Regions from separate parts of the Paeniglutamicibacter sp. ORCA_105 genome, predicted to be linked through region 2. Evidence: riboswitches for the same ligand, from Rfam matches in the RefSeq annotation. Region 2 holds a riboswitch; each other region holds the start of a gene.

Region 1 (3,252 bases), on a different contig from region 2:
AAGCGTGAAGGGGTTCGCCTCGGCAAGATGCCCCAGCCGCAGCCGCAACAGCAGTGTTTCGACCCGTGCCTCGATCTCCCCGTCCGTGAACAGCGGATCCCGGGTGCCGGGCTTGACCGCGTGGGCAGGCCCGAAGGCCAATTCCTCGCGGACCGTGTTGGTGACGAATTGGTGCTCCGGTTCCTGGAACACCGAACCGATGCGCCCCACCAGTTCGGTGGCGCGCCAGTGGTAGGGGCGGGCCTCGGAGCCGGCAGCCAGCTCCCCGGTGGCCAGCACGGTGCCTGAGGCCTGTGGCAGCAAGCCCCCGAGCGTCAGGGCGAAGGTCGACTTGCCCGAGCCGTTGGCCCCGCGCACGCACCAGGCCTCACCGGCCGCGACGCGCAGGTCAAGCCCCCCGGCAGCGATTGATCCGCCGCGCTTCCGGGTGACCGCCAGGTCCGTGGCCTCGAGCAGCAGGGCGCCGCCATCGGTTCCGGCGGACCGCACGTCGATCGACGGGGTGTATCCGGGGACCCAAACCCCGGCGGAGATCAGTTCCTCGCGCACCTTCCCGGGCCCGAAGAGCTCGCCGGGGGTTCCGTCGTGGGCGATGCCGCCGCCCGGTTCCAGCACGATGACCCGGTCCATGTGCGGAGCCCAGGCCTCAAGGCGGTGTTCGACGATCAGCAGGGTTGCCCCGGTGGCATCCAGCGCCGCCAGCACCGCATCGCGGACCTCCAGAACGCCGTCCGGGTCGAGGTTCGCCGTCGGCTCGTCCAGGAGGACCAGTCCCGGGCCCATGGCCAGGATCCCGGCGAGGGCCAGGCGCTGTTTTTGTCCGCCGGAGAGTGCGGCGGTGGGGTGGTCCAGCGGGACATCGAGTCCCACGGCATCGAGGGCCTCGATGATGCGTTGGGCGATCTCTTCCGGCGGCACCGAAAGGTTTTCGGCGCCGAAAGCCGTGTCGTCCCCGACCCGGGCCTGGACGACCTGGGTTTCGGGGTCCTGTTGCATGAGCCCGACCAGGCCGCGGCCCTGGGCCGCCGGGGTTCCGTCCAGCAGCAGTTCGCCGGAGGAATAGGCCTCGTCGTCCTCGTGCAGGACCCCCGCCAGGGCATAGAGCAGCGTGGATTTGCCAGCGCCCGAGGGACCGGCCAGGAGCACGCGTTCCCCGGCGCGGATATCCAGGTCAAGGCCGCGGAGCGCCGGCTGGGCGCGGTCGGCATGCCGCCAACCCCAGTTGCGGGCGCTGACCGAGACGGCCGTGGCCAACCGGCTGCCGGTGTCCGGGGTGCCGGCTTCACGGTTCAGCATCGAAGGTGAGGTCATGATGGCTGCCGCGTCCTAGAGGATGGCTTCAGTGGCCGCCTTGCGGCTGGCCAGGGCGCCCAGGGCGCCGGTCTTGGCCAGGGCGCGGGTGGCCAGGAAGGAGAGCAGCCCGGCAATGACGATGCCCGAGATGGTCATGAACGCGATGTAGGAGAAGAGCATGCCGGTGGTGTATTCGGGGAACCAGCGGAAGATGAAGGTGTCGTTGACACTGCCGAAGAGCCCTGCCGCGCCTCCGGCCAGCAGTGCCACGGGAAGGTTGAACTTGCGGTAGCGGAACGCGGCGAACACCAGTTCAGCGCCCAGACCCTGGATCAGGCCGGAGGCCAGGACGGTCAGCCCGAATTCGGAGCCCATGAGTGCCGAGACCATGGCGGCGACGATTTCGCAGAAGAGTGCGGCACCGGGCTTGCGGATAATCAGCGCGCCGAGCACCGCAGGGAAGAGCCACATGCCCGAGACCAGGGAGGCGGAGGGCGGGAAGGCCAGGAAGAGGAAGTCAAGCAGGTGGTGGGTGCTGTTCCAGGCCCAGAAGATGACGCCCGAGGACACTGCGATGACTGCCGCGATAACGATGTCAACGACACGCCAGGACGAGGTTGCCGGCTTGTGCCCGGCGGGCTGGTTGGTGGTGCTCATGGTGGTGATCCTCCTTGGATACAAGGAGGGGAGGGAAAACGCGTTTTTGAACGCACCCCCTGAGAACTCGACTTCCTTCGCCGGTACTAGCCGGGGCAGGTTCGAGGGTCTGCGGCTATCCGCACTCTCAGCGCCTTGGTGCGAATTTCTTCGCACGACGCTCCCCTGTCGTGATTGTTTCAGTTCTTTGATGTTACCTCAGGCTATGCTGGGGCAGGTACCGTTGCCAGCAACATTTGGGAGTCCCCTTGAACAGCTTGATGAAACTCATCGGCCCAGCTATCTCGATCGCCGCCGGTTTCCTGGGTGGAAAAATCGTTGACAAAGCCTGGACCGGTTTCACCGGCCGGAAGCCGCCGAAGCATGGCAACGCGGAAGCGCAGGCCGAGGCCAGCCTGCGCCAGATCATTGGCTTCGCCGTCCTGTCGGCCACGACCGCGGCCCTGATCCAGGTGTTCACCGACCGCGGCACCCAACGGGCATTGGCCAGGTTCGCCAAAAAGGCCTGACGCAGTAAATGACTGAGGAGGGGGTCCACGATTTTTCGTGGACCCCCTCCTCAGTCATTTGCCGCCGAGCCGTCCCGGACGCCGGCCTGGAACCGGGCCTTCGCCAACCACCGGCGGGCCGAGGGCGCCCTAGTCGATGAAGTCGGTGCGGTCCCGGGGCTGGCCCTTGCCGTGGTCTTGTTCCTCGCGCTGGGCCGCGGCATCGACGACGGCGGCCAGTTCGTCGGCCACGAGTGTCTCGCGCTTGAGGTGCCGCGTCCGGTATCCGGCGCGTCCCACCATGTGCGCGGAGACCGGCGCGGTGAGCAACTGCAGCAACCAGGCCAGGACCAGCACCGGCAGCACCGCCCAGGAACGCAATTCCAGCCCGAGCGCAGCCAGCAGCAGGAACAAACCCAGCACCTGCGGCTTGGTAGCCGCGTGCAGGCGCGAGAGCAGGTCGGGGAAGCGCAGCATGCCGATTCCGGCGGCCAGGGACATCAGGCAGCCGACGATCATGAACGTCCCGGCAATGATGTCGATGATGGTGTCAAGCATCAGGCGTTTCTCCGATCCGTGACGAAGCGGGAAACGGTGACCGAACCCACGAACCCGACCAGGCACGCCAGCAGCACGAAGACCAGATTGTTGGTGTGCCGGTTGACTGTCATCTCCACGCAGAGTGCCGCGGAGATGATCAGCAGCAGGACGTCGGTGGCGATGACGCGTTCCAGGATGGACGGGCCCATTGCCAGCCTGACGATGGCCAGGCAGGCGGCAATCGAGAGCGTGATGCCGCAGATCCACAGGACGA
Region 2 (3,252 bases):
GTTCAACCCGCCACAATGAACGCGTCTTCCCCGCGTTGAACGCATGGAAACCCGGGGAAGACGCGTCCGTTGGGGCAGGTGCCCGTTGGGGCTACATGCGGGAAGGGATGCTACGCCTTGCTCGGTACCTCGAGCTCGGGCAGGTAGACCTTGCCTCCGGCGGCCAGGAATTCCTGGCTCTTTTCGCGCATCCCGCTGACCATTTCTGCGATGGCGGCCTGCGAATCGGCCGAGCCGAATTCGTCCCGGATGTCCTGGCTGATGCGCATCGAGCAGAACTTCGGCCCGCACATGGAACAGAAGTGCGCGGTCTTTGCCGGTTCTGCAGGCAGCGTCTCGTCGTGGAACGACTCGGCCGTGACCGGGTCCAGCGACAGGGCGAACTGGTCGCGCCAGCGGAACTCGAAGCGCGCCTTGCTCAGCGCGTCGTCGCGTACGGATGCACCCGGGTGCCCCTTGGCCAGGTCCGCGGCGTGGGCTGCGATCTTGTAGGTGATCACGCCGGTCTTCACGTCGTCCTTGTTGGGCAGCCCCAGGTGTTCCTTGGGCGTGACGTAGCAGAGCATCGCGGTGCCGTAGCGGGCTATCTCCGTGGCGCCGATGGCGCTGGTGATGTGGTCATAGCCGGGCGCAATGTCGGTGACCAGCGGGCCAAGCGTGTAGAACGGAGCGCCGTCGCACAACTCCTGCTGGCGCTCCACGTTCTCCCGTACGAGGTGGAAGGGGATGTGCCCGGGGCCCTCGACCATGACCTGCACGTCGTACTTCCAAGCGCGCTTGGTCAGCTCGGCCAGGGTGTCCAGCTCGGCGAACTGCGCTGCGTCGTTGGCGTCGGCGATGGACCCCGGGCGCAGACCGTCACCCAGGGAGAACGCCACGTCGTACTTCGCGAAGATCTCGCACAGCTCGTCGAAGTGGGTGTAGAGGAAATTCTCCTGGTGGTGCGCCAGGCACCAGCCGGCCATGATGGCCCCGCCGCGCGAGACGATGCCGGTCACGCGGTTGGCCGACAGCGGCACGTAGCGCAACAGCACGCCGGCGTGGACGGTCATGTAGTCGACGCCCTGTTCGCACTGCTCGATCACGGTGTCGCGGTAGATTTCCCAGGTCAGTGCGTTGGCTTCGCCGTTGACCTTTTCCAGTGCCTGGTAGATCGGCACGGTGCCGATGGGAACCGGGGCGTTGCGGATCAGCCATTCGCGGGTGGTGTGGATGTCATCGCCGGTGGACAGGTCCATCACGGTGTCGGCGCCCCACAAGGTGGCCCACTGGAGCTTGTCCACCTCCTCGGCAATTGAGCTGGTGACCGCAGAGTTGCCGATGTTGGCATTGATCTTCACCAGGAACGCCTTGCCGATGATCATTGGCTCGGACTCGGGGTGGTTGATGTTTGACGGGATGATGGCCCTGCCCGCAGCGACCTCGCTGCGCACCAGTTCCACGTCGCAGTTCTCGCGCAGCGCCACAAAGCGCATTTCGGGGGTGATGATTCCCCGGCGGGCGTAGTGCATTTGGGTCACGCGTTTTCCGGGTTCCGCGCGCCGCGGCTGGTGCCGTGCTCCCTTCCATTCGGCCGATGCCGCTCCGCGGCGCAATGCGGACTTGCCGTCGTCCAGCAGGTTCCGCTCCCGACCGCCATAGGCCTCGGTGTCCGAACGATCCGCGATCCACTCGCCGCGGAAGGGCGGCAAGCCCACGACCGGGTCACTGCCGGGGCCGGCGGTGCGATACACCTGCAGCGGGGCGTTGGCCTTGCCGCCGGGGGATGGCTCCAAGGCGATTTCGGTGACCGGGACCCGGATCCCCGATTCGGCGTCCTCGAGATAAGCCAGGGAATGGGACTTCAGGGACTGGGTCTCTGCTGCTTCCGAGGCGTTTTGGACAGGGCTGTGCATTGAAATGGTGTTGTTCAAGGAGTACTCACTTCCTTCGCCGGCATTACCCGGACAGGTTCAACGGTCTCTTGCTGCTTCAGCTCGATCTCAGCCCCTGCAAGGGCTCCCGTGTGGTCGTAAGTGAAACTATCACAACATTCATCTGGCATCGAGTGTGACCTTGCGCACTGGCGTGGTGGCCCTGCTCACGTCCCCGTACCGGCCTGCTGTGCGGTCAGCGACAATATTCGCTGTGGAATCTGCACGAGCGGCCCGATTCGATGGGCACGATTCGGCAATTTTGCCGGCGTTCAAGGCGAAGGCCCGAAGCCAATCGAACTTTGACGGACCTGGCCGCAGGGAAGGAACTTCGCAGCTTGCCCCGGAGTGTGGCAAAATGGATTCTTGGGTCTACTGGGTTCTGCTCCTGCCGCAGGGGGAACGAATCAACAGTCCGACCTACCGCTGATCCGCAAACGGATCACGGTACCAAGCTCCGGACCGCCACATCTTTCCCTCGACGCCTTCGCGCGTCATGAGGAACAATAACGGTCCGTGTCTAAGGTAGATGACCTGCGGCGTCTGCCTAGGAGATGCATTCATGCGTATTCTCGACTCTGTCGACGCAGCCTCGCTGCGCAGCGATGTCCCGGACTTCCGCGCCGGTGACACCGTCAAGGTTCACGTCAACATCATCGAAGGCAAGAACTCCCGTGTTCAGGTATTCCAGGGCTTCGTCCTTGGTCGCCAGGGCGACGGCGTTCGCGAAACCTTCACCGTTCGCAAGGTCTCCTTCGGCGTCGGCGTAGAGCGTACCTTCCCGGTACACTCCCCGGTTCTGGAAAAGGTCGAACTGGTAACCCGTGGCGACGTTCGCCGCGCGAAGCTGTTCTACATGCGCGATCGCCACGGCAAGGCTGCGAAGATCCGCGAAAAGCGCGACTTCCGGACTGCCAAGTAGCCAGAAAAGCGAGAACCTCTATCCAAGCCGTCCTTCGGACGGCGGGGATGGGGATCCATCGTGGATCAAACTACTGAATCGGAACGTTTTTCCGCTTCGACAAAGCGCCGGTCCCCTTCGAGGGGCTGGCGCTTTGCCGTAGGCGCGCTTGCTGCGGCGGCGGTGATCACCCTTGGAGTTCGCGCCACGGTCGTTGACTTCTTCTACATCGGATCCACTTCCATGGAATCCACGTTGAACCCGGGTGAGGGCTTGCTGGTGAACCGGCTTTCCTACAAGGACGTCGAGATCCAACGCGGGGATGTGGTCATCTTCGACGGCCGCGGCTCGTTCCTGCCCTACCAGCGCCCCACTGCCCTGGATACACTGGCCTGGGCACTGCGCCTGGCCGGAAGTGATTCGGTGTATGTAAAGCGC
Region 3 (3,252 bases), on a different contig from region 2:
CAACGGCCACGCCCAGGCGTCCGCCGTCCGCGGGCTTGCCGGTGGGCAGCAGCTCGCGCCCCGTGACTGCGGTGACCAGCTCGGCCAGGGTGGTCCCGGCGGCCAGCGGACTGGGTGCGCCGTTGAGTTGGATGGTGCTCATGAATACTCCTTGGGTTTCAGGGCCGGTGAGAAGCGGTCGGGTCGGAAGCGGTCCCAGGCGGGGTCGCTGCGGCCGGCGATCAGCTCGACGGCGATGTGGGCGGCGATGGGGGTCAGCAGCACGCCGTGCCGGAAGAACCCGGTGGCGATCAGTAGACCCGGCACATCCGGCCCGGTCGCCGAGGCCATGCGTCCCAGCAACGGCGCATTGTCGGGTGTGCCGGGGCGGGCGCGGGCGGTGGTTTCGATGAGTTCGAGCTCGGCGACCGCGGGCAGCAGCACCTGGGCATCGCGCAGCAGCTGGTGTACTCCCCCGGCGCTGACCCCCGGGTTGCCGTCCTCGCGGGCGGTCGCCCCGATGACCACGGTGTCATCCTCGCGCGGGACCACGTAGACCGGCACCCCGCGCACCATCCCGCGCAGCGTGGCGGTGGTCAGCGGGCGCAGGTGCTCGGGCACGCGCAGCCGCAGGATGTCCCCGTGCACCGGGCGCAACGGCAGCACCAGCGCATCGGGCAGTCCAGCGAAATCGGCGGCGCCCAGGCCGTTGGCGAGAATCGTCTCGCTGGCGCGGACCTCGGTGCCGTCGGCAAGCAGCACCCCGGTGACCCGGGAGCCCGAATCGGCGGCATCCTCGTGCAGCAGGGCCGTTGCCCGGGTGCGGACCAGCGTCTGCCCCGATTCCACCCCGTCGCGTTTGGTGCCGGTTGCCGCAAGGCATTCCATGATGGCCTTGGCCAGGGCACGCGGATCGACCTGGTGGTCCTGGGCAATGAGGTGGGCGGCGGAAATATGCGGGGAAAGCAACGGTTCGAGCGCCCGCGCTTCGCGGGTGGTTATCCGGGTGACCTCAAGCCCCTGCCGGGTTTGTGCCTCGCGCAGGTCGCCCAGCGCGGCACGGTCGGCGGCATCCGCGCCGAGGGCCAGCGTGGGGGTGGTGCGGAATCCCGGGTCCAGGCCCGTCTCGGCGGCCAGGGTCCGGGCGAAATCGGGCCAGCGGGCGGCCGAGGCCAGGGTGAGGGAAAGCAGGTCCTCTTCCTGGTAGTGCAGCTCGCTGACAGGGGCCAGCATGCCGGCAGCGGCGAACGTCGCACCGGAGGCGGGGTCCGGGTCGATGAGCATGATGCGGTGCCCTGCGCGCTGTGCTTCGAGGGCGATGCCCAGGCCGATGATTCCGCCGCCGATGACGGCAACGTCGGTGGACAGGGGGTCGGGCACGGTGCGCGACATCGAGGTCTCCTTCCCTACGCCGGTATGAGCCGGATCAGGTTCCACGCCACCCTGTTTTCGAAGGCGGCGTCTGTCGGTCGGCGCAATCGGCGCCCTCTCAGCCAGCTTTCCTGGCTCCCGCGGTACTGAACTAGTCTAGGAGACATGAGCCAGATCACCACCCAAGATGAAGCGACCCCCGTCTTAAGCGCCCCGGACCTCGCTTCCGCGCGCCTTTACTTGTGCACCGATGCCCGGGCCGAGCGCGGTGATTTCGCGGATTTCCTGCGCGCCGCCTATTCCGGAGGGGTGGACATCATCCAGCTGCGCGACAAGAACCTGGACGCCGGGCAGGAGCTCGAACTGCTCCAGGTATTGCGCGAAGTGGCCGGGGAATTCGGCAAGTTGTGGTCGGTGAACGACCGTGCCGACCTGGCGATGCTCTCCGGAGCACCGGTGTTCCACGTGGGCCAGAAAGACCTGCCGCTGCCCGGGGTCAGATCGCTGCTCGGGCCCTCCGTCACCGTGGGGCTTTCCAGCCACGACCCGGCGCAGATCACCGCGGCGGCTGCTGACCCCAATACCGACTACTTCTGCGTCGGCCCGCTGTGGGCCACCCCGACCAAGCCCGGGCGCGCGGCCGTCGGACTGGAGATGGTGGAGCACGCCGCCTCCTTGAAGACGACCAAGCCGTGGTTCGCTATCGGCGGTATCGACCTGGGCAACGTGGAGCAGGTCGTCGAGGCGGGTGCCTCGCGCATCGTGGTGGTCCGCGCCATCACGGACGCGGACGACCCGACTGCTGCTGCGCGGGCGCTGCTGTCCAGGCTGCCGGAATTGGGCTAGCCGACGACACCTCCGGCCTTCCGGCCCTATCGGGTATCGGCCCGGTCGCCGCCAACTACTCAGGACTCCGACCGGGCCATCACCGACGAGGGGAAGTTCGATACGCAGACCCTGGCCGGGAAACCGCCGGTCGTCGTCCACCACACGCTGGGCGTCGAAGCGCTCCCCTCCCACGGCATCGAAGTCATCCGCTCGCTCCATGACCGCACTGGACAGTTCCCGCGAAACCCCTCATCCCCAATTCTCCGTTTGGTCCTTACCGCTGGCACGGATACAAGAAAAAATGTCACGGACGGGCTTCCGTACCGCTCATTTTCAACGACCCGGAGACGGCAATCCATAGCCCGGTAGAAGGGGCAGTTTTCAGGAAGACCGGGCGGCGGTGCGGGCGATAGTCTAGGCGTGGGGAGTTCCGCCGCCGCGGAGCCGGCACGAATGGGAGAAGCAATGACCAGCGAGACCACGACCAGCACGTCCGCAACGAGGCATGCCGCCGACAGCCACGAGGTGATCCGCGTGCGGGGTGCCCGGGTGAACAACCTCAAGGACATCAGCGTCGAGATCCCCAAGCGCCGCCTCACGGTGTTCACCGGGGTCTCCGGCTCGGGCAAGTCCTCGCTGGTCTTCGGCACCATCGCCGCCGAGTCCCAGCGCATGATCAACGAGACCTACTCCGCGTTCGTGCAGGGTTTCATGCCCACCCTGGCCCGCCCCGAGGTCGACACGCTCGAGGGGCTGACCACCGCGATCCTGGTGGACCAGGAACGCCTGGGCTCCAACCCGCGCTCCACCGTCGGCACGGTCACCGACGCCAACGCCATGCTGCGCATCGTTTTCTCGCGGCTGGCACAACCCCACATCGGTTCCCCGCAGGCGTACTCCTTCAATGTCCCCTCGGTTTCCGGGGCAGGCGCCGTGACCCTGGAAAAGGGCGGGAAGAAGATCAAGGAACGGCGATCCTTCTCCATCACCGGCGGCATGTGCCCGGAATGCGAGGGTCGCGGCAAGGTCAACGACTTCGACCTCACCGCGCTGTTTGACGAGACCAAGTCACTT

Evidence for each region. A riboswitch is a leader RNA that binds a small molecule or an ion and turns the genes downstream of it on or off. The one in region 2 is predicted to bind thiamine pyrophosphate.
Region 1: it holds a riboswitch for thiamine pyrophosphate, as region 2 does, so the genes downstream of both, ACIPUB_RS11620 (ECF transporter S component) here and thiC (phosphomethylpyrimidine synthase ThiC) in region 2, are expected to answer to the same signal.
Region 3: it holds a riboswitch for thiamine pyrophosphate, as region 2 does, so the genes downstream of both, thiO (glycine oxidase ThiO) here and thiC (phosphomethylpyrimidine synthase ThiC) in region 2, are expected to answer to the same signal.

Annotation. Positions count from the first base shown of each region.
Region 1 covers NZ_JBIXLM010000020.1:70,280-73,531, reverse strand. Annotated here, with positions in the region: gene ACIPUB_RS11625 (ATP-binding cassette domain-containing protein) at 1-1,311, opposite strand, end outside; gene ACIPUB_RS11620 (ECF transporter S component) at 1,327-1,950, opposite strand; TPP riboswitch at 2,006-2,127, opposite strand; gene ACIPUB_RS11615 (DUF4235 domain-containing protein) at 2,199-2,459, shown strand; gene mnhG (monovalent cation/H(+) antiporter subunit G) at 2,589-2,996, opposite strand; gene ACIPUB_RS11605 (monovalent cation/H+ antiporter complex subunit F) at 2,996-3,252, opposite strand, start outside.
Region 2 covers NZ_JBIXLM010000025.1:49,999-53,250, forward strand. Annotated here, with positions in the region: gene thiC (phosphomethylpyrimidine synthase ThiC) at 111-1,895, opposite strand; TPP riboswitch at 1,908-2,015, opposite strand; gene rplS (50S ribosomal protein L19) at 2,476-2,835, shown strand; gene lepB (signal peptidase I) at 2,896-3,252, shown strand, end outside.
Region 3 covers NZ_JBIXLM010000004.1:7,871-11,122, reverse strand. Annotated here, with positions in the region: gene thiS (sulfur carrier protein ThiS) at 1-142, opposite strand, end outside; gene thiO (glycine oxidase ThiO) at 139-1,371, opposite strand; TPP riboswitch at 1,366-1,501, opposite strand; gene thiE (thiamine phosphate synthase) at 1,516-2,196, shown strand; gene ACIPUB_RS02805 (ATP-binding cassette domain-containing protein) at 2,644-3,252, shown strand, end outside.